DNA from 3 places in the Agrobacterium sp. SORGH_AS 787 genome. Region 2 is predicted to be linked to each of the others. Evidence: predicted binding sites of a transcription regulator. Region 2 holds the regulator's gene; each other region holds the start of a gene.
What was found. The regulator PhoB, encoded in region 2, activates phosphate uptake and scavenging genes when phosphate is short. The targets are predictions, from matches to a motif close to TGTCATNNANCTGTCAT.
Positions count from the first base shown of each region.

Region 1: QE435_RS19245 (bifunctional 2',3'-cyclic-nucleotide 2'-phosphodiesterase/3'-nucleotidase) is a predicted target of PhoB. The motif match lies at 3,100-3,116, and genes of this name have one in related genera.
Region 3: QE435_RS20190 (LTA synthase family protein) is a predicted target of PhoB. The motif match lies at 1,979-1,995, and genes of this name have one in related genera.

Region 1 covers NZ_JAUTBG010000002.1:2,065,882-2,071,623, reverse strand. Annotated here, with positions in the region: gene QE435_RS19265 (alanyl-tRNA editing protein) at 1-3, shown strand, start outside; gene sseA (3-mercaptopyruvate sulfurtransferase) at 21-1,442, shown strand; gene QE435_RS19255 (DUF4344 domain-containing metallopeptidase) at 1,534-2,418, opposite strand; gene QE435_RS19250 (DUF1203 domain-containing protein) at 2,571-3,068, shown strand; gene QE435_RS19245 (bifunctional 2',3'-cyclic-nucleotide 2'-phosphodiesterase/3'-nucleotidase) at 3,198-5,189, shown strand; gene QE435_RS19240 (LysR family transcriptional regulator) at 5,271-5,742, opposite strand, start outside.
Region 2 covers NZ_JAUTBG010000002.1:1,317,917-1,323,658, forward strand. Annotated here, with positions in the region: gene pstA (phosphate ABC transporter permease PstA) at 1-126, shown strand, start outside; gene pstB (phosphate ABC transporter ATP-binding protein PstB) at 198-1,013, shown strand; gene phoU (phosphate signaling complex protein PhoU) at 1,105-1,821, shown strand; gene phoB (phosphate regulon transcriptional regulator PhoB) at 1,844-2,527, shown strand; gene QE435_RS15655 (hypothetical protein) at 2,717-2,839, opposite strand; gene QE435_RS15660 (hypothetical protein) at 2,891-3,028, opposite strand; gene QE435_RS15665 (GcrA family cell cycle regulator) at 3,147-3,683, opposite strand; gene QE435_RS15670 (aspartate aminotransferase family protein) at 4,136-5,344, shown strand; gene argF (ornithine carbamoyltransferase) at 5,403-5,742, shown strand, end outside.
Region 3 covers NZ_JAUTBG010000002.1:2,248,310-2,254,051, forward strand. Annotated here, with positions in the region: gene QE435_RS20190 (LTA synthase family protein) at 5-1,900, opposite strand; gene QE435_RS20195 (NAD+ synthase) at 2,182-3,861, shown strand; gene QE435_RS20200 (TolB family protein) at 3,900-4,730, shown strand; cobalamin riboswitch at 4,764-4,943, shown strand; gene bluB (5,6-dimethylbenzimidazole synthase) at 5,037-5,723, shown strand.

The DNA.
Region 1 (5,742 bases), 750 kb from region 2:
TGATTTCTGGGAGAAATATCGTGAGCACCGATAAAAGCCGTTTCGTCGTTTCGGCGGATTGGGTCGAGCAGCAGCTCGGAACGCCACATTTCCGCATCGTCGATGCCTCATGGTATCTGCCCGCGCATAAGCGCGACGGGAAGCAGGAGTATGCCAGCGGCCACATTCCGGGCGCCGTCTTCTTCGATCAGGATGCGATTGCCGATCATGACACGGGTCTTCCACATTCGCTGCCCTCGCCGGAGTTCTTCGCAGAGGAAGTCGGCAAGCTCGGCATCTCCGAGATGGACACCATCGTCGTCTATGATGGCCCAGGCTTCTTCTCCGCGCCACGCGTGTGGTGGATGCTGCGCGTTATGGGTGCCGAAAAGGTCTATGTGCTGGATGGTGGCCTCGATGGCTGGAAGGCTGCCGGCAAACCGCTTGAGACCGGAGCCCCGCAGATTGAGACGACAGAGTTTCACGCCGAGTTCAAGGCGAACCGTGTCACCTCATTCTCAGATATGCGCGCTGTCGTCGATAAGGGCGAAAAGCAGGTGGCGGACGCCAGAGGCGCAGGCCGCTTCACCGGCGACGAGGCCGAGCCTCGCGCCGGCATGCGTTCCGGCCATATGCCCGGTGCCCGCAGTCTGCCTGCCACCGCCTTTTCGGAAAACGGCCACTTCAAGGATCTGCCGACGATCCGCAAGATGATTGCCGAAGCTGGCATCGATCTTTCCAAGCCAGTCGTTACCAGCTGTGGCTCGGGCGTCACCGCCGCCGTTGTGACACTGGCATTGGAATCGCTCGGTCATTCGGACAACTCGCTTTATGACGGGTCATGGTCGGAATGGGGATCGAAGCAGGATACGCCGGTCGTTACAGGCCCTGCAGAGCCTCTGCCCACTGTCACCTACGGTCCGCTGAAGGCCCATGTCACACAGTTGGAGATGACATCCGCACCGAAGGTCAGCCTTCCCGTGCCGGTCAATATCCAGACGGCGATCATGCGCACGCACAACATCCCGCTGCATTTCTATCGCTACCTCTACTGGCGGGTCGGCAAGCGCTGGCACTGGCAGAAGCGCATGCGCATGAGCGATGCCGAACTTTCCGCTGTGCTGCATGACCCTAAGAACTGCGTCACGGTTCTCTATCTCAACGGTTCGCCTGCTGGCTTCTTCGAGTTCAACAGAACCAGTGACGAGGTGACCGAACTTTCATACTTCGGTCTCATGGAAGAAGCGATCGGCGCCGGCGTCGGCAAATGGTTCCTGCTCCAGGCGCTCTATTCAATCTGGCAGGATAATCCGAAGAAGGTCACCGTCTCCACCAATACGCTGGACCATCCACGGGCGTTGCAGCTCTATCAGATGATGGGCTTCTCACCTGTCAGTACCTATGAGGCTTGGGTAGAGCCACTGACCGACAGCGAGTATCTGGAGATTTCGCGGCGCGGCTGAGCGCCCGGCTGGCATCCCCCCCTCCTGTATCGAGAGTGGATCCATCCAGCCTGCGATTATCACGTCACTGTAGGCGGTTGAGTGACAGTGCTTAAAGTTCCTGACCGAGTTTGACAGCGGTCGGGATTTCCTTCGCAGGTGCGTCACCGCGATTGCCGTTCGTCGCGAGAAGATGGGCTGCGATCAGCTCGCCGTGGAATTTGGCAAGTTCGTAGCAATAGGTGATTTCGCGGCGTTCTTCAGACCAATAGGCATCGGGCCGGCCGCAGCTTCTGGCTGTCAATTTCACCTCGCCCTTCAGCTTGTAGGCGCTGAAACCGTGGGCGATCAGGTCCAGCACTTTCGACTCCTTCACCATCGTTGCATAGATGTCGAGAAAGGGGTCGCGTGCGGGCTCATAGTTGATCACGAATTTCGTCGTGCCCGGCGGCTTTACATATGGCTTAAGCAAGTCGTTCCAGCGCGCCACGGTCTGCGGATAGGCCACTTCGCAGGCCTTCCACTTATCCTTTGGCAGCCCCATCATTTCCGCGAGATCGCCATAGCCTTCGTTATCCTTGCCAACCATAAGGCACGCCATCTGGTGGTCGCGGGCGACGTTCGGGACGATAATCGTATAGAGCGGCGCATCGTGCTCGGGAAGCTCCCCGGCACCGCGCGCGAGGTACCAGCTATCGGTCGCATTGACGATGGCCGTGTCCAGCCACTCCTGATTGCCTTCCAACATGATGGTCGCGGCAAGCTCGTCGGCGGTGTTCTTACCTTCCCCCGCATCGGGAAGGCCGAAATCGGAGATCAGCATCTTGGCCGCTTCATGATAGAGGCCAAACACCGCGTTGCCGATGACGAAATTGACCGTCTGCTGCAGCTGGTCGTCGGAAAGATCGTCAAGCGTAGGTGCAACCTGCGCCTGTGCAGCCGGCATGGCAGAACATAAAAGAGCGACCGAAAGAACGGTTCGAAACCTGCGCAGCATTGACGTCAACTTTCCAGAACGAGGACGCAGCATAGATCGCTAAAGAGAACGGTCCACGCAATGGGTTGGTTTCGCTTAACGACAAGAAACGGGTGGATAGACGATTGTTTGGCAGCCATAGCGACAAAGAAGCAACTCAGCGAGGATCCGCCATGACCACCATCATATTCACCGCATTGCCCCAGCAGCATGTCGAGGCCATCAGGCTTGGCAAACCGGATTCGAACGGCCAAGTGCCTGAACGGATGATCGCCACCGGAGACCTGCCCTGCCGCGCCTGTCTGGGGCAGATCAGGGAGGGTGATTCGGCTCTGCTTGTCTCCTACCGGCCCTTTCGCCATGTGCAACCTTACGCCGAGACCGGACCGATTTTCATTCATGCCGAGGCGTGTGGGACTTATGATGGCGCGCAGGTTCCGCCGGCAATGCTGTATAGCGCAGACTACATCGTCCGGGGTTACGATGCGGGCGACCGCATCGTTTATGGCACGGGTGCGGTGACGCCGACGGCTGAGATCGCCGCTCGTGCACAGGAACTGCTTGCAAGGCCGGACATCGCCTATGTGCACGTTCGCTCGGCACGCAACAATTGCTTTCAGTGCCGCATCGACAGAGGTGATGACGGCCAAGGCCTTGGTGCAAAAGATTAAATTTTGCTCATTCAGCCATGAGGGTGGCGTGCGTCATACACCTGTCATTTTGCTGGTAGACTCCTCAGCAATTCGTTTTACCTTGTCCCGGCTTAGACAGGTCATCGTATTTTGAGATCAGGAGTTTCCATGTCATCCCTTATCGGCCTTCACCCTATCACGCGCCGTTCTCTCTTAAGCGGCATCGCGGCGTCGTCCGCATTCGTCATGCTGCATCCTTTTGCGGCGCGTGCTGAGGGCAACCAGGCGCATCTGCGCATCATGGAAACCACCGATATCCACGTTCACGTTTTTCCTTATGACTATTACGCCGATAAGCCGAACGACACGTTGGGTCTGGCACGCACGGCATCCTTGATCGATGCCATACGCGCCGAAGCCGGCAACTCGATGCTGGTCGATAACGGCGACTTCCTCCAGGGCAACCCGCTTGGCGATTACATCGCCTATGAGCGGGGCATGAAGGCGGGCGACAAACACCCTGTCATCAATGCCATGAATGTGCTCGGGTATGATTGCGGCACGCTCGGCAATCACGAGTTCAATTACGGCCTCGATTTCATGTTCAACACGTTGGGCGGGGCGAAATTCCCTTATGTCTGCGCCAACTTGACCAAGGGCCAGCTCGCGTCCGATCCGAAGCAGGATGAACTTTACTTCAAGCCCTACGTGATACTGGAAAAGCAGATCCGCGATGGGTCTGGCGCCACAAGCCCGATCAAGGTCGGCATCATCGGCTTCGTTCCGCCGCAGATCATGATGTGGGATGCGAAGAACCTCGAAGGCAAGGCGCAGACGCGCGACATCATCGATGCCGCCAAGGCCTGGGTGCCGGTGATGAAGGAACAGGGCGCGGATATCGTGATTGCGCTCTCCCACTCCGGTATCGATGGCAAGGGCCAAAGCGAGCGCATGGAAAACGCCTCTCTTTATCTCGCAGGCGTTCAAGGGATCGATGCGGTCTTCACTGGTCACCAGCATCTGGTCTTCCCGGGCCCCAAGACCTGGGATGGCATCGAAGGCGCCGATCCCGTCAAGGGCACGCTGATGGGCAAGCCTGCCGTGATGGCGGGCTTCTGGGGCTCGCATATGGGCCTCATCGACCTGCTACTGGAAAAGGACGGCAAAAGCTGGAAGATCGTCGACTTTACCTCCGAGGCTCGGCCGATCTACCACCGCGACGACAACCGCAAGATCGTTGCCGATGTGAAGGACAAGCCGGAAATCATCGAGGCGGTCAAGACCGATCACGAGGGAGCGCTTGCCTATGTGCGCCGCCCGGTCGGCAAGACCTCTGCCCCGCTCTACTCCTACTTCGCGCTGGTGGCCGACGATCCATCCGTGCAGATCGTCTCCAATGCACAGACCTGGTATATCAAGGATATGCTGAAGGAAGGCCAATACAAGGACTTGCCGGTGCTTTCCGCAGCCGCGCCCTTCAAGTCCGGTGGTCGTGGCGGCGCCGACTATTACACGGATGTCCCCGCCGGTGACATTGCAATCAAGAATGTCGCCGACCTCTATCTCTATCCAAACACCGTGCAGGCCGTCCTCATCAACGGCGCGCAGGTCAAGGACTGGCTGGAAATGTCGGCCGGCATGTTCAACACCGTCAAGGCCGGCTCCAAAGACGCGCCTCTGCTGAGCAGCGACTTCCCATCCTACAATTTCGATGTCATCGACGGTGTCACCTATCAGATCGATGTGTCGAAACCCGCGAAGTTCGACAAGGACGGCAAGGCGGTCAATCCGGACAGCAGCCGCATCATCAATCTGCAGTTCCAGGGCAAGCCGATTGACCCGGAACAGAAATTCGTTGTTGCCACGAACAATTACCGCGCCAGCGGTGGCGGCAAGTTCCCGGCAATCGGCAGCGACAAGATCATCTTCGTCGCCCCCGATACCAACCGCGATGTGATCGTGCGCTACATCATGAATCAGGGCACGATCAATCCATCGGCCGATGACAACTGGTCTTTTGCAAAGGTGGCTGACACGACAGCGATCTTCGAGACCGGCCCGAAAGGCCGTCAATATGCCAAGGATGTGAAGGGCGCCAAGATCGAAGACGCCGGCGATGGCGCCGAAGGCTTTGCCAAGTTCCGTCTGATGCTCGGTTAATGGTTGTGGCGGCGGCATTTTTGTCGCCGCCACTTTTCAGCTCTGCTGATGTTCGGTTCCCTGTTGAACGGGGAGAAACCTTTACTCGGCGGCATCTTTCAAGGGCATCGGGCGCACAGCGCTCAGGAAGCTCTTATTGTCCGGGCATTTCGATAGGCGTTTTTCAAAGCCATCGATCAGCCACTGGCTTGCCGGACCGGCAGGCGTATCGGCCTTTCGCAAAGAATACAGCGGATACTCGCCGAGTTCGTAGGCATCGAGGTCGAGCACCTTCAGACTGCCATTCATGATATCGGTCCTGACCAGCGATGCGGGCAGCCCACCCCAACCAAGACCACCCTTGATCAGCTGATATTTCGTCGCAATGTCGCTAACCCGCCATGTCTTGTAGGACAGGACATTGAAGTCGCGACCGTTGGTCAGCCCCGACATGTCCATGACCACCATCTGCACCTCTTCACGGACATCGGCGAGTGTCACCGGGCGGTGCAATCTTGCCAAGGCGTGGTCACTGGCGACAACCGGCACCATGAAGGAGTGACCGATCTTTTCG
Region 2 (5,742 bases):
GCGAACGAAGCCGAGCGCGCCTTTGTCGAAAGAACATCTGGCGCTATCATCATCCTGCTTATGTTCCTCCTGGTGATGAATGTGGGCGCAATCCTGCTGCGTCGCCGCTTCGAACGGCGCTGGTAAAGCATTTCGAGGAAAAGTGGATACCGGTTTTCCATCTGGAAATGCGATAAGAACCAAGGGAGAACGGAACAATGAACATGTTGTCGGAAGCAGCAGTTGAAAAGGCGCTGGACAAGAAAATGAATGAAGTTTCCCATAAGATGATCGGCAAGGACGTTTCCGTTTACTACGGCGAGAAGCGCGCCCTTTACGATGTGAACCTCAACGTTCGCGAGAACACGGTGACGGCTCTTATCGGCCCGTCGGGCTGCGGCAAGTCCACCTTCCTGCGCACGCTGAACCGCATGAACGACACGATCGACGGCTGCCGCGTGACCGGTCAGATCACGCTTGACGGTGAAGACATCTACGATCCTGCAATCGATGTGGTCGAGCTTCGCGCCCGTGTGGGCATGGTGTTCCAGAAGCCGAACCCGTTTCCGAAGTCGATCTATGAAAACATCGCCTATGGCCCGCGCATTCACGGTCTTGCCCGCAACAAGGCGGATATGGACCAGATCGTCGAGTCCAGCCTGCAAAAGGCGGGTCTCTGGAACGAGGCCAAGGATCGTCTGCACGAATCCGGCACCGGCCTTTCCGGTGGCCAGCAGCAGCGCCTGTGCATCGCGCGCGCCGTCGCCGTCTCGCCGGAAGTCATCCTTATGGATGAGCCATGCTCTGCGCTCGACCCGATCGCGACCGCCAAGGTGGAAGAACTGATCCACGAGCTTCGCGCCAACTACACCATCGTCATCGTGACCCACTCGATGCAGCAGGCCGCTCGCGTTTCACAGCGCACCGCCATGTTCCACCTCGGCCACCTTGTTGAGGAGAACGATACGGACAAGATGTTCACCAACCCGGATGATCAGCGCACCCAGGACTACATTATGGGCCGGTTCGGCTGATCCTGCTGTCGCTTGCGCATCACACTGCGCCCGTCGCTCGAGCCGTTGAGAAGGCTTGCGACAGGGCGTCTCGAAACTGGAGACCACGAACATGCCGACACATTCCCACATCATGTCAGCCTATGACGAGGAGCTGAAGTTCCTCAGCCGCCGGATCGCCGAAATGGGCGGGTTGGCCGAGCAGATGTGCGCCGATGCCGTGCGCGCGCTCGTCAATTCCGATGCGGCGCTGGCGCAGAAAGTCATCTCGGACGATACGATCCTCGATCACGCCGAGCGTGAAATCGGCGACAAGGCGATCGTCACCATCGCCAAGCGCCAGCCGATGGCAGCAGACCTTCGTGAAATCATCGGGTCGTTGCGCATTGCCGCGGACCTCGAGCGTGTCGGCGATCTCGGCAAAAACACCGCCAAGCGTGTGATTGCGGTTGCTGGCACAGGCGTTCCGCGCAAGCTGGCGCGCGGCCTTGAGCATCTGTCGGAACTGGCGCTGGTGCAGTTGAAGGAAGTGCTGGACGTCTACTCCACGCGCTCGGCGGAAAAGGCCCAGGCCATCCGCGAGCGCGACGAGGAAATCGACGCCATGTACACCTCGCTGTTCCGCGAGCTTCTGACCTACATGATGGAAGATCCACGCAACATCACCACCTGCACGCATCTTCTGTTCTGCGCCAAGAACATCGAGCGCGTCGGCGACCACGCCACCAACATTGCCGAGACCATCTACTACATGACCACCGGCAGCCAGCCGGCGGGTGAGCGTCCGAAGGACGATAGTTCCAACACGCTCGGCGCTGTGACCGAGTAAGCGACAGATAGGATCTGGAGCCATGGTGCCGAAAATCGCCGTTGTCGAAGATGAGGAGGCGCTGAGCGTCCTCCTCCGTTACAATCTCGAATCCGAAGGCTATGATGTCGACACCATTCCGCGTGGCGACGAGGCCGAAATCCGCCTTCAGGAGCGCACGCCGGATCTTCTGATCCTCGACTGGATGTTGCCTGGCGTCTCCGGCATCGAGCTTTGCCGCCGCCTGCGCATGCGTCCGGAGACAGAGCGTTTGCCGATCATCATGCTGACGGCTCGTGGCGAGGAAAGCGAACGGGTTCGGGGCTTGGCAACGGGCGCGGACGACTATGTCGTCAAGCCCTTCTCGACACCGGAGTTGATGGCACGCGTCAAGGCGATGCTGCGCCGCGCCAAGCCAGAGGTTCTGTCCTCCGTGCTGAAATGCGGCGATATCGAACTCGACCGCGAGACGCACCGCGTTCACCGCAAGAGCCGCGAAGTCCGTCTTGGACCAACCGAATTCCGCCTGCTGGAGTTCCTCATGACCTCGCCCGGCCGTGTGTTCTCCCGTTCCCAGCTTCTCGATGGCGTCTGGGGACACGATATCTATGTGGATGAACGCACGGTGGACGTTCATGTCGGCCGCCTGCGTAAGGCGCTGAATTTCTCCAGCATGCAGGATGTCATCCGCACCGTTCGCGGCGCGGGCTATTCCATGGAAGCTTGATCGTCTCGGGGCGCTTAACCCGATGGTGAAGTGCACCGATCCTGTGGCGCCGGACTTGCTGGCGTCACATGAATGATGACGGGATGGGATATCGCGCGGCGTCTATCTCGTCCTGCGACAGCGGGCTGTGTCTCAGCACGTCCAGATAGTTGGCCATGGTTCGGGTGCCGTAGCTGTCTTTGATGGCGCTCAGCGCGAGTAGTCATTCGATCCAGAGAAACAGCGGGCTGTGCTTTCCCGAAACTCCAGCTCGCGGTCGCGCACCAACTCGCCTGCAACGATGGATATCAACTGGAACGCGGCATCGTCCATGTCCGTGGCTTCACGACGCCAATACTCTTCCCCGCGCTCCTCGCAAATCAGTCAGTAGCGTCCGCGTCGGCATTCGACATAGACGGTTGCGTCTCCGCACCGGCGACGCGGGATCGGCGGGAATGGCGTGTCGACGGCTTTTGCCCACAGTGTCGAGATATAGTCGTCCAGCATATCGATCGCATCCATGACGATAGTCTGGGCACAATCGCTGCTGCGGGCAAGTTTTGATTATTTGAGGATGGGGGAGACGGGCCAACAAAAAAAGCGGACCGAAGCCCGCTTTCTGTAATCGCTATGAGAGACCTTACGCCTTACGGCGTTCGCTCACCGGCTGATAAGCCATTTTCGCGTGGAACTTGCAGTAGGGCGAAGCTTCGGACGCTTCGCAGCCGCAGAAATGGAAGTCGTCCTTAAGCGGGTCGCCGACAGGCCACTTGCAGGTGCGCTCGGTCAATTCCGTCAGCGTCAGGCGACGCGAAATCGGAATAACAACGTTGTTGGAAGAGCGGGCATATTCCATGGGCTCGACCGTGTCGATGTCCATATCTTCCTTGAAAGCCAGCGCACCCGTGTTACGGGCAGGTGCCGGACGGTTCGTCGCAGCGCGGGCTGGAGCCGCATAGCTCGCCGGACGCGGCGCTGCCGCCGGACGCTTGGCTGCTGGGCGCGATGTGGCGACCGTGCCACCGGCCTTGGCGCGACCCGGCAGGTTGAGGCGGTGAACCTTGCCGATGACGGCATTGCGGCTCACACCGCCTAGTTGTGCTGCGATCTGGCTTGCGCTAAGCCCTTCGGACCATAATCTCTTGAGCTTTTCTACGCGTTCGTCCGTCCAGTTCATGCCGCTTCTCCGCTCGTCGCGTTGTTCTCGGGCAGAATCCACCCACGATGCCGTGGAGTGAACCACGCGCAGGCCATTCGCCAGATTGTAGGTGACTAGTTCCGCCGCATTGCAGTCTAGTAATTGACGGTTAACCTAATCGTCGGTTGACTCCGTGACAAGAGTCGCGGGAATCATCTGGAATCGATTTTCCGGTTTTCCCCAACTTGCTTCCCCTGTGAGTCAGAAAGGCAACAGTTGGTGGCTGCGCGCAACGCGCCTACCAGAGCTTGAGACGAGCCGAAAGTGCCGAGATTTGTTGACATTAGGCGGGGAAGTGACAATAGTGCGCTGGCAATGAAGACAGCATGCAAGCCGCCGCGAGGCGGCATTTTTGATTTTCAGGGCAGGGATAACCCGATAGCCCTATTGACAGTCGTCTGTCCCGACTTGACGTAAGGAGTGATGTCGCCATGGCCGAAGCTGCCCCCAAATCCGGGCCGTTGTTCGATACGTTTTCCAGAGCCCCCCTGCGCTTCGAACGAGGCGAGGGCGTTTGGCTGATCACGGAAAGCGGCGAGCGATATCTCGATTTCGGTGCGGGCGTTGCCGTGACCTCCGTCGGCCACAGCCATCCCCATATGGTTGAGTCCTTAAAGGCGCAGGTGGAAAAGGTCTGGCACCTGTCCAACCTCTATGAGGTTGCAGGTCAGGAAGTGCTGGCAAAGCGTCTGACGGATGCGACATTCGCCGACAAGGTGTTCTTCACCAACTCCGGTGCGGAAGCGCTGGAATGCGCCATCAAGACGGCACGCCGTTATCAGTACACCCACGGCCATCCGGAAAAATTCCGCATCATCACCTTCGAAGGAGCGTTCCATGGCCGCACGCTCGCCACCATCGCGGCTGGCGGCCAGGCGAAATATCTGGAGGGCTTCGGCCCAAAGGTCGAAGGCTTCGACCAGGTGCCATTCGGCGATCTTGAAGCACTGAAAGCTGCCATCGTGCCGGAAACGGCTGCACTCCTGATCGAACCGATCCAGGGCGAAGGCGGTATCCGTGTCGTTCAGCCCGAGTTCCTGCGTGCGCTTCGGGCGCTCTGTGAAGAGCATGGCCTGTTGTTGATCTTCGACGAAGTGCAGACCGGTGTGGGTCGTACGGGCAAGTTCTTTGCCTATGAGCGCTCGGGTGTCGCGCCTGACATCATGGCCGTTGCCAAAGGCATTGGCGGCGGCTTTCCCTTCGGCGCATGCCTTGCAACGGCGGAAGCCGCTTCCGGCATGACCGCAGGCTCGCACGGCACGACCTATGGCGGCAATCCGCTGGCCATGGCCGCCGGCAATGCCGTGTTGGACATTGTTCTCGCCGATGGCTTCATCGAGCATGTGCGCGATGTCGCGCTGATCTTCCGCCAGGGGCTGGCGTCGCTGAAGGATCGCTATCCCGATGTGATCGAGGAAATCCGTGGCGAAGGTTTGCTGCTTGGCATCAAGGCGCGGGTTCCATCCGGCGATCTGCTTCAGGCGATGCGTGCGGAGCATCTTCTTGGCGTTCCGGCGGGCGATAACGTCATCCGTCTGCTGCCGCCGCTCGTGGTTACGGCTGAAGAAGCGCGTGACGGGCTTGCGCGCATCGAGAAGGCCGCAGAAGCACTCACCACCAAACTGGCAAAGAGCGCCTGACACGGGGCGCATTGAGGGCCGGCGTAAAGGGTGGCCCGCATTGATGGGACTAAATTAAATGGCAAAGCATTTCCTTGACCTTTCGGCCGTCGGTTCGGAAGACCTGCGGCTCATTCTTGAAGACGCCAAGAGCCGCAAGATCGCGACAAAGAACGGAACGGCAGAACAGCCGCTGGCCGGCAAGATGCTGGCGATGATCTTTGAAAAGCCATCGACGCGCACCCGCGTGTCCTTCGATGTCGGCATGCGCCAGCTTGGCGGTGAAACGCTGTTTCTCTCCGGCACCGAAATGCAGCTCGGCCGGGCCGAAACCATTGGCGATACCGCCAAGGTGCTGTCGCGCTATGTCGATGCCATCATGATCCGCACCACCGACCACTCGCGTCTGCTGGAGCTTG
Region 3 (5,742 bases), 930 kb from region 2:
CGCGTTAACCGGATGGCGTGGTTTCGTGGATCCAGTTGAAGCCGGGAAAGAATCGCTCTTTGCCGAATTGATCGCCAAACATCATGTCGAACTGCAGCTGGCGATACTCGCTCAGCGCCGATGGCACAGTCGCGGGCGCGATCGACCAGTCAGGCACGGCGGATCCGTTTCGCTCCATCAGCATATGGCGGTCGATGACGGAATAGGACGCATGCACCTTGCCCAAGACGCCGGTGTAGAAGGGATCGTCAAAACCCGCAGTCTTGAGGATGTGATAGGGCAATAGCGAGGGGCTGATCGTGCCGATCCGGTTTTGCAATCCGGCTTTGGAAGACCAGACAACCAGAGGCGTTTCATGCTCTTTCTTCATTGTGACAAGCGGTGCACGGCGTGTCGCCACCATGCCCGGCATGTAGCCGCTCTCAACGAAGGCCTGGCCAAGTGGTGGCAGATGATCGCCAAAAAGCACGATGACGGTTTCTCTCTCACGACCCTTGGCCCATGCAATGAGCTTTGCAAAGCTGTTGTCGGCTTCCGAGACCCCCTGCGCATAGGTGGCAAGCGCATCACGGGCATTGTCTGAGAGGTCACCGCTGACGGAGACGGCTTTTTCAGCGTAGCGGTTCGCTTCATAGGGGCCATGTCCCTGAAGCGTGACGGCAAAAAGAAACTGCGGCTTTTCGGCAGCATCCACCGTCTGGATGATTTCATTCGTCAGCGCTTCATCCGATGCGAAGGCGCCACGCTTTTCCATTGGCGGCAAGGTTTCTTCGGAGCGGAATTCTTCGAAGCCGAAATGCTTGTAGACCTCGCGACGATTCCAGAACCATTCCTGGAAGGGATGGACGGCAATGGCGGAGTAGCCCTCCGAGCGAAAGAAGGTCGCAAGCGAGGGAACAGGGCGGCGTACATATTGCTGATAGGGAATGCTGCCATAGGGCAGGAAGGCATTGCTGAAGCCGGTCAGCGCTTCGAATTCCACATTGGCCGTCATGCCGCCAAACTCAGGCGAAAACACATGGCCTGACTGCATGGCGCGGATGCGCGGCATCGGATCTTTCGAGAGCGTGACGTTCTCCAAGCGTGTCGGATCCCAAAGCGACTCGCTCATGATCATAATGACATCGGGACGCTTGCTATGATTGACGGCGAAGGCGGAACTGTCGGACGCAATGTCCGCGATCGCCGCTTCGCCATAGCCATAGGGTGCCGTCACTTTCGCCATCGGAATATTGAAGGCGAAGGCCATGATGAAGCCGTTGTGACGATAGTTTTCCTTTTGATCCCACATCATCGGAATGATGTTGAGGCGATCCCTGATCCAGGAATAGCTTGAATATTCCATCATCGAGCCAAAGCCGACGAAGAGCGGAACGGCAAGCGCCAGCCGCCACATCCTTGCCTTGAAGGGCATGACCGGCATGGCATGACGCGAAAGACGCCACAGCATCACGATGCCAAAGGCGGCAAGGGCAAGCGCTGCTGCGAGCGCTATCGCAGTCAACGGTTGGGCTCTCAGCATGGCGGGCAAGAGCTGGAGAATCTGGCGCCCGAACAGCAGATCGGAAGGATAGAGCGGATCGGAGAGGTAAAGTTGCTTTTGGCTGGAAATGAACGCCGGGAGGATGAGCAGCGGAACGGCAACCAGAAGCGACTGATAATGACGCCCAAAGAGTGCGTCGAGCGCCATCAGTCCGACAACGACCGTAACGATCGTCGTGAGGCCAGGCCGTGCGGGCGACAACAGAAACGAGCCGACATCGTGCAACGTGCCGCGTGCGATCCACTCCATACAGACGACCAGGAGAACCGCTGCGAGAACGAGATTGATCAGCGTTTGGGCATCATTTGCAAAGCGGGCAGGGGAGCGTGTCCAGGGTTTTGAAAGGACGAGCTTCATCCTTTCGGCAACCGTTGTTTTGGGCACCGATTTCGTCAAGTTGTACTCCGGCAGTCATGACGACAGGTGTGAATCACCTGTCATATAAGCGTCATCTAACTGTCACATACGTGCAATGAACGCGACATGAACTATGCAAAATTCACAGGTCTCAAAGATAACCATCGCGTGAGCCATCGATATTGCGCAGGCGTTCCGAAACCGTCTTGACTGGTCGTTGTTTTGCAACAGTTTTATCCGGCGCGTTGCAGAGTAAGAGCCGGCGCGATAATGAGGAAGGCATGAGCACAGAACAGACCATTCCCCACACGTTCCGGATCGCGGTCGGACAATTCAACCCGACCGTCGGAGATGTCGCAGGCAACCTTGCCAAAGCGCGCGAGGCAAGAGCGGATGCGGCGGCCCAGGGCGCCGACCTTCTTTTGCTGACGGAGCTTTTCATCTCCGGCTATCCGCCGGAGGATCTGGTTCTCAAACCGGCATTTCTAAAAGCCTGCCTCAAGGCGGTGGAAGATCTCGCGGCAGACACAGCCGATGGCGGGCCGGGCGTCATTATCGGTTTCCCGCGACAGGGAGAAAAGGGCAGGCATAATTCCGTTGCTCTGCTGGATGGCGGAAAGATCGTCGCGCTGCGCGACAAGGTGGATCTGCCGAATTACGGCGAGTTTGATGAGAAGCGAGTCTTCAGCGAAGGCTCGATTTCCGGCCCCTATAATTTCAGGGGCATTCGCATCGGCATTCCGATCTGCGAGGAGATCTGGAACGATTTCGGCGTCTGCGAGACACTGGCGGAGGCTGGCGCCGAGATATTGCTGGTGCCAAATGGCTCACCCTATTATCGCGGCAAGGTCGATGTCCGTCATCAGGTCGCACTCCGCCAGGTCATTGAAAGCGGTCTGCCTCTGGTCTTCGTCAATCAGCTAGGCGGTCAAGATGAGCTGGTGTTCGACGGTGCGAGCTTCGGTTTCAATGCCGACAAGACGCTGGCTTTCCAAATGAGCCAATTCGAAGCAACGCTGGCAGTCACCGACTGGAAACGCACGGAGAATGGCTGGCACTGCAGCCACGGTCCGGTGTCGCATATTCCAGAGGGTGAGGAGGCCGATTATCGCGCCTGCATGCTGGGCTTCCGCGATTACGTCAACAAGAACGGCTTCAAGAGCGTCGTTCTCGGCCTTTCCGGCGGTATCGACTCGGCCATCTGCGCCGCGATCGCGGTCGATGCGCTGGGCGAGGAGCGGGTGCGCTGTATCATGCTGCCCTACCGCTACACCTCGGAAGAATCGCTGAAGGATGCTGCCGATTGCGCCAAGGCGCTTGGCTGCCGTTATGATATCGTTCCGATTGCCGAACCTGTCGATGGCTTCATGTCGGCACTGTCGGATTTGTTCGAAGGAACGGAAGAGGGCATCACCGAGGAGAACCTGCAAAGCCGCGCGCGCGGTACGATCCTGATGGGCGTATCCAACAAGTTCGGCTCGATGGTCGTGACGACCGGCAACAAATCGGAGATGTCCGTCGGCTATGCGACGCTCTACGGTGACATGAATGGCGGCTTCAACCCGATCAAGGACCTCTATAAGATGCAGGTCTATGCCATCTCAAGATGGCGCAACGCCCACGTGCCGCCTGGCGCGCTTGGGCCTTCGGGCGAAGTCATCCCGGCCAACATCATTTCCAAGGCACCCTCTGCCGAGTTGCGTCCCAACCAAACCGACCAGGACTCGCTGCCACCCTATCCGGTTCTCGACGATATTCTCGAGTGCCTGGTGGAGCAGGAAATGTCCGTCGATGAGATCGTGGCCCGCGGTCACGATCTCGCGACGGTCCACCGCATCGAGCATCTGCTCTATCTCGCCGAATATAAGCGCCGCCAGTCTGCGCCAGGCGTGAAGATCACCAAGAAAAACTTCGGTCGCGATCGCCGGTATCCGATCACCAATCGGTTCCGCGACAGGTAACTCCGACTGGTCCAAGGGCAATCGCAACGGGAGGAACGATGCGAAGTTCAGTCGAGATATTCAATGTCCGCACCCGCGAGAACCGCGTGGTCTGGCAGACGGAAAAGCTGTTCGAAGCCCCGAACTGGTCTCCGGACGGGCAGTATCTGTTGCTGAACAGCGATGGAGCTCTCTACCGTCTGTTTCTTGCCGGAGACATCTCCGTCGATAAGGTAGACACTGGCTTTGCCGTCCAGTGCAACAACGACCACGGCGTCTCGCCGGACGGTTCTGTTTATGCCATTTCCGATAAGGTCGAATTCGGCAAAAGCGCCATCTATCTTCTTCCATCCATCGGCGGCACGCCGAAACTGATGACGCGGAACCTGCCGTCCTACTGGCATGGCTGGGCGCCGGATGGCAAAAGCTTCGCCTATTGCGGGATCAGGGATCAGGTTTTCGATATCTATGCCATGGACATCGAGACCGGCACCGAAATACGCCTGACCCATGGCGAGGGGCGAAATGACGGCCCGGATTATTCAGCCGATGGTCAGTGGATCTACTTCAACTCCAGCCGCACCGGGCAGATGCAGATTTGGCGGGTGAGGCCGGACGGATCGGATGTGGAGCGCATCACCGATAGCCCATATGGCGACTGGTTTCCGCATCCCTCGCCCAAGGGAGACAAGGTCGTTTTCATTTCCTATGACGGCGACGTCTTTGACCATCCGCGTGATCTCGATGTTCGCGTGCGACTGATGGATACCGATGGTGGCAACGTCGAAACGCTCTTCGGTCTCTTCGGCGGGCAGGGGACAATGAACTCACCCAACTGGTCAGCGGACGGTGACGAATTCGCCTATGTGCGATATTTTCCGGTTGGATAGACGTAGCGCGCTTGCCTTCCGATCGGCAATTGCCCATACGCAACGTCGTCAGGTGCCTGCTTTGGCAGGAGAATCGGGAATGCGGTGCAAGACCGCAACGTGCCCAACGCTGTAAGGCGGATGCCTGTTGCCATAAGCCACTGAGCAATCGGGAAGGCGGTAACGGGCAGAAGAAGCCAAGTCAGAAGACCGGCCTGACACGATAGACCAGTCCGCGCGGACGGCGGCAGGTTGTGAGGAAGAACGGTGTGCAGTGCCCCGATTGGCACGCTCATGCGGTTTCTTCTGCATTGTTGGGGATTGACGATGCGACCTGATGATACCCGGCACGGCCTGATGCCGGCCTTGGAATTTGCTGAAGACGAAAAGGCTGCGGTCTACCGCGCCATCGAGACACGTCGCGATGTCCGCAACGAGTTTCTGCCGAACCCGCTCTCGGATGAGCTGATCAACAAGCTGCTTTCCGCAGCCCACGCCGCGCCCTCGGTGGGCTTTATGCAGCCGTGGAATTTTACCCTCGTCAGCGATACAGACATCAAAGATGCCGCATGGCAGGCTTTCAGCCGCGCCAATGAGGAAGCCGCTTTGATGTTCGCGGACGAAAAGCAGGCCCTCTATCGAAGCCTCAAGCTGGAGGGCATCAGAAAGGCGCCGCTCTCCATCTGCGTCACCTGCGACACCACAAGAGGTGGCGATGTCGTGTTGGGGCGAACGCACAATCCGCGTATGGATGTCTACTCCACCGTCTGCGCTGTGCAGAACCTCTGGCTGGCGGCACGTGCCGAAAGTGTGGGCGTCGGTTGGGTTAGCATCTTTCATGACAATGATATCCGAAAGATTTTGGGCATCCCCGAGCATATCGAAATCGTCGCATGGCTCTGCCTCGGCTACGTCGCTGAACTCTACGCCGAGCCTGAGTTAGCGGTGAAGGGTTGGCGTCAGCGTTTGCCGCTGGACGAACTGATTTTCAAAGACCGGTGGGGTGCCAAGTAGCGAAGAGGCCATCTTGTCG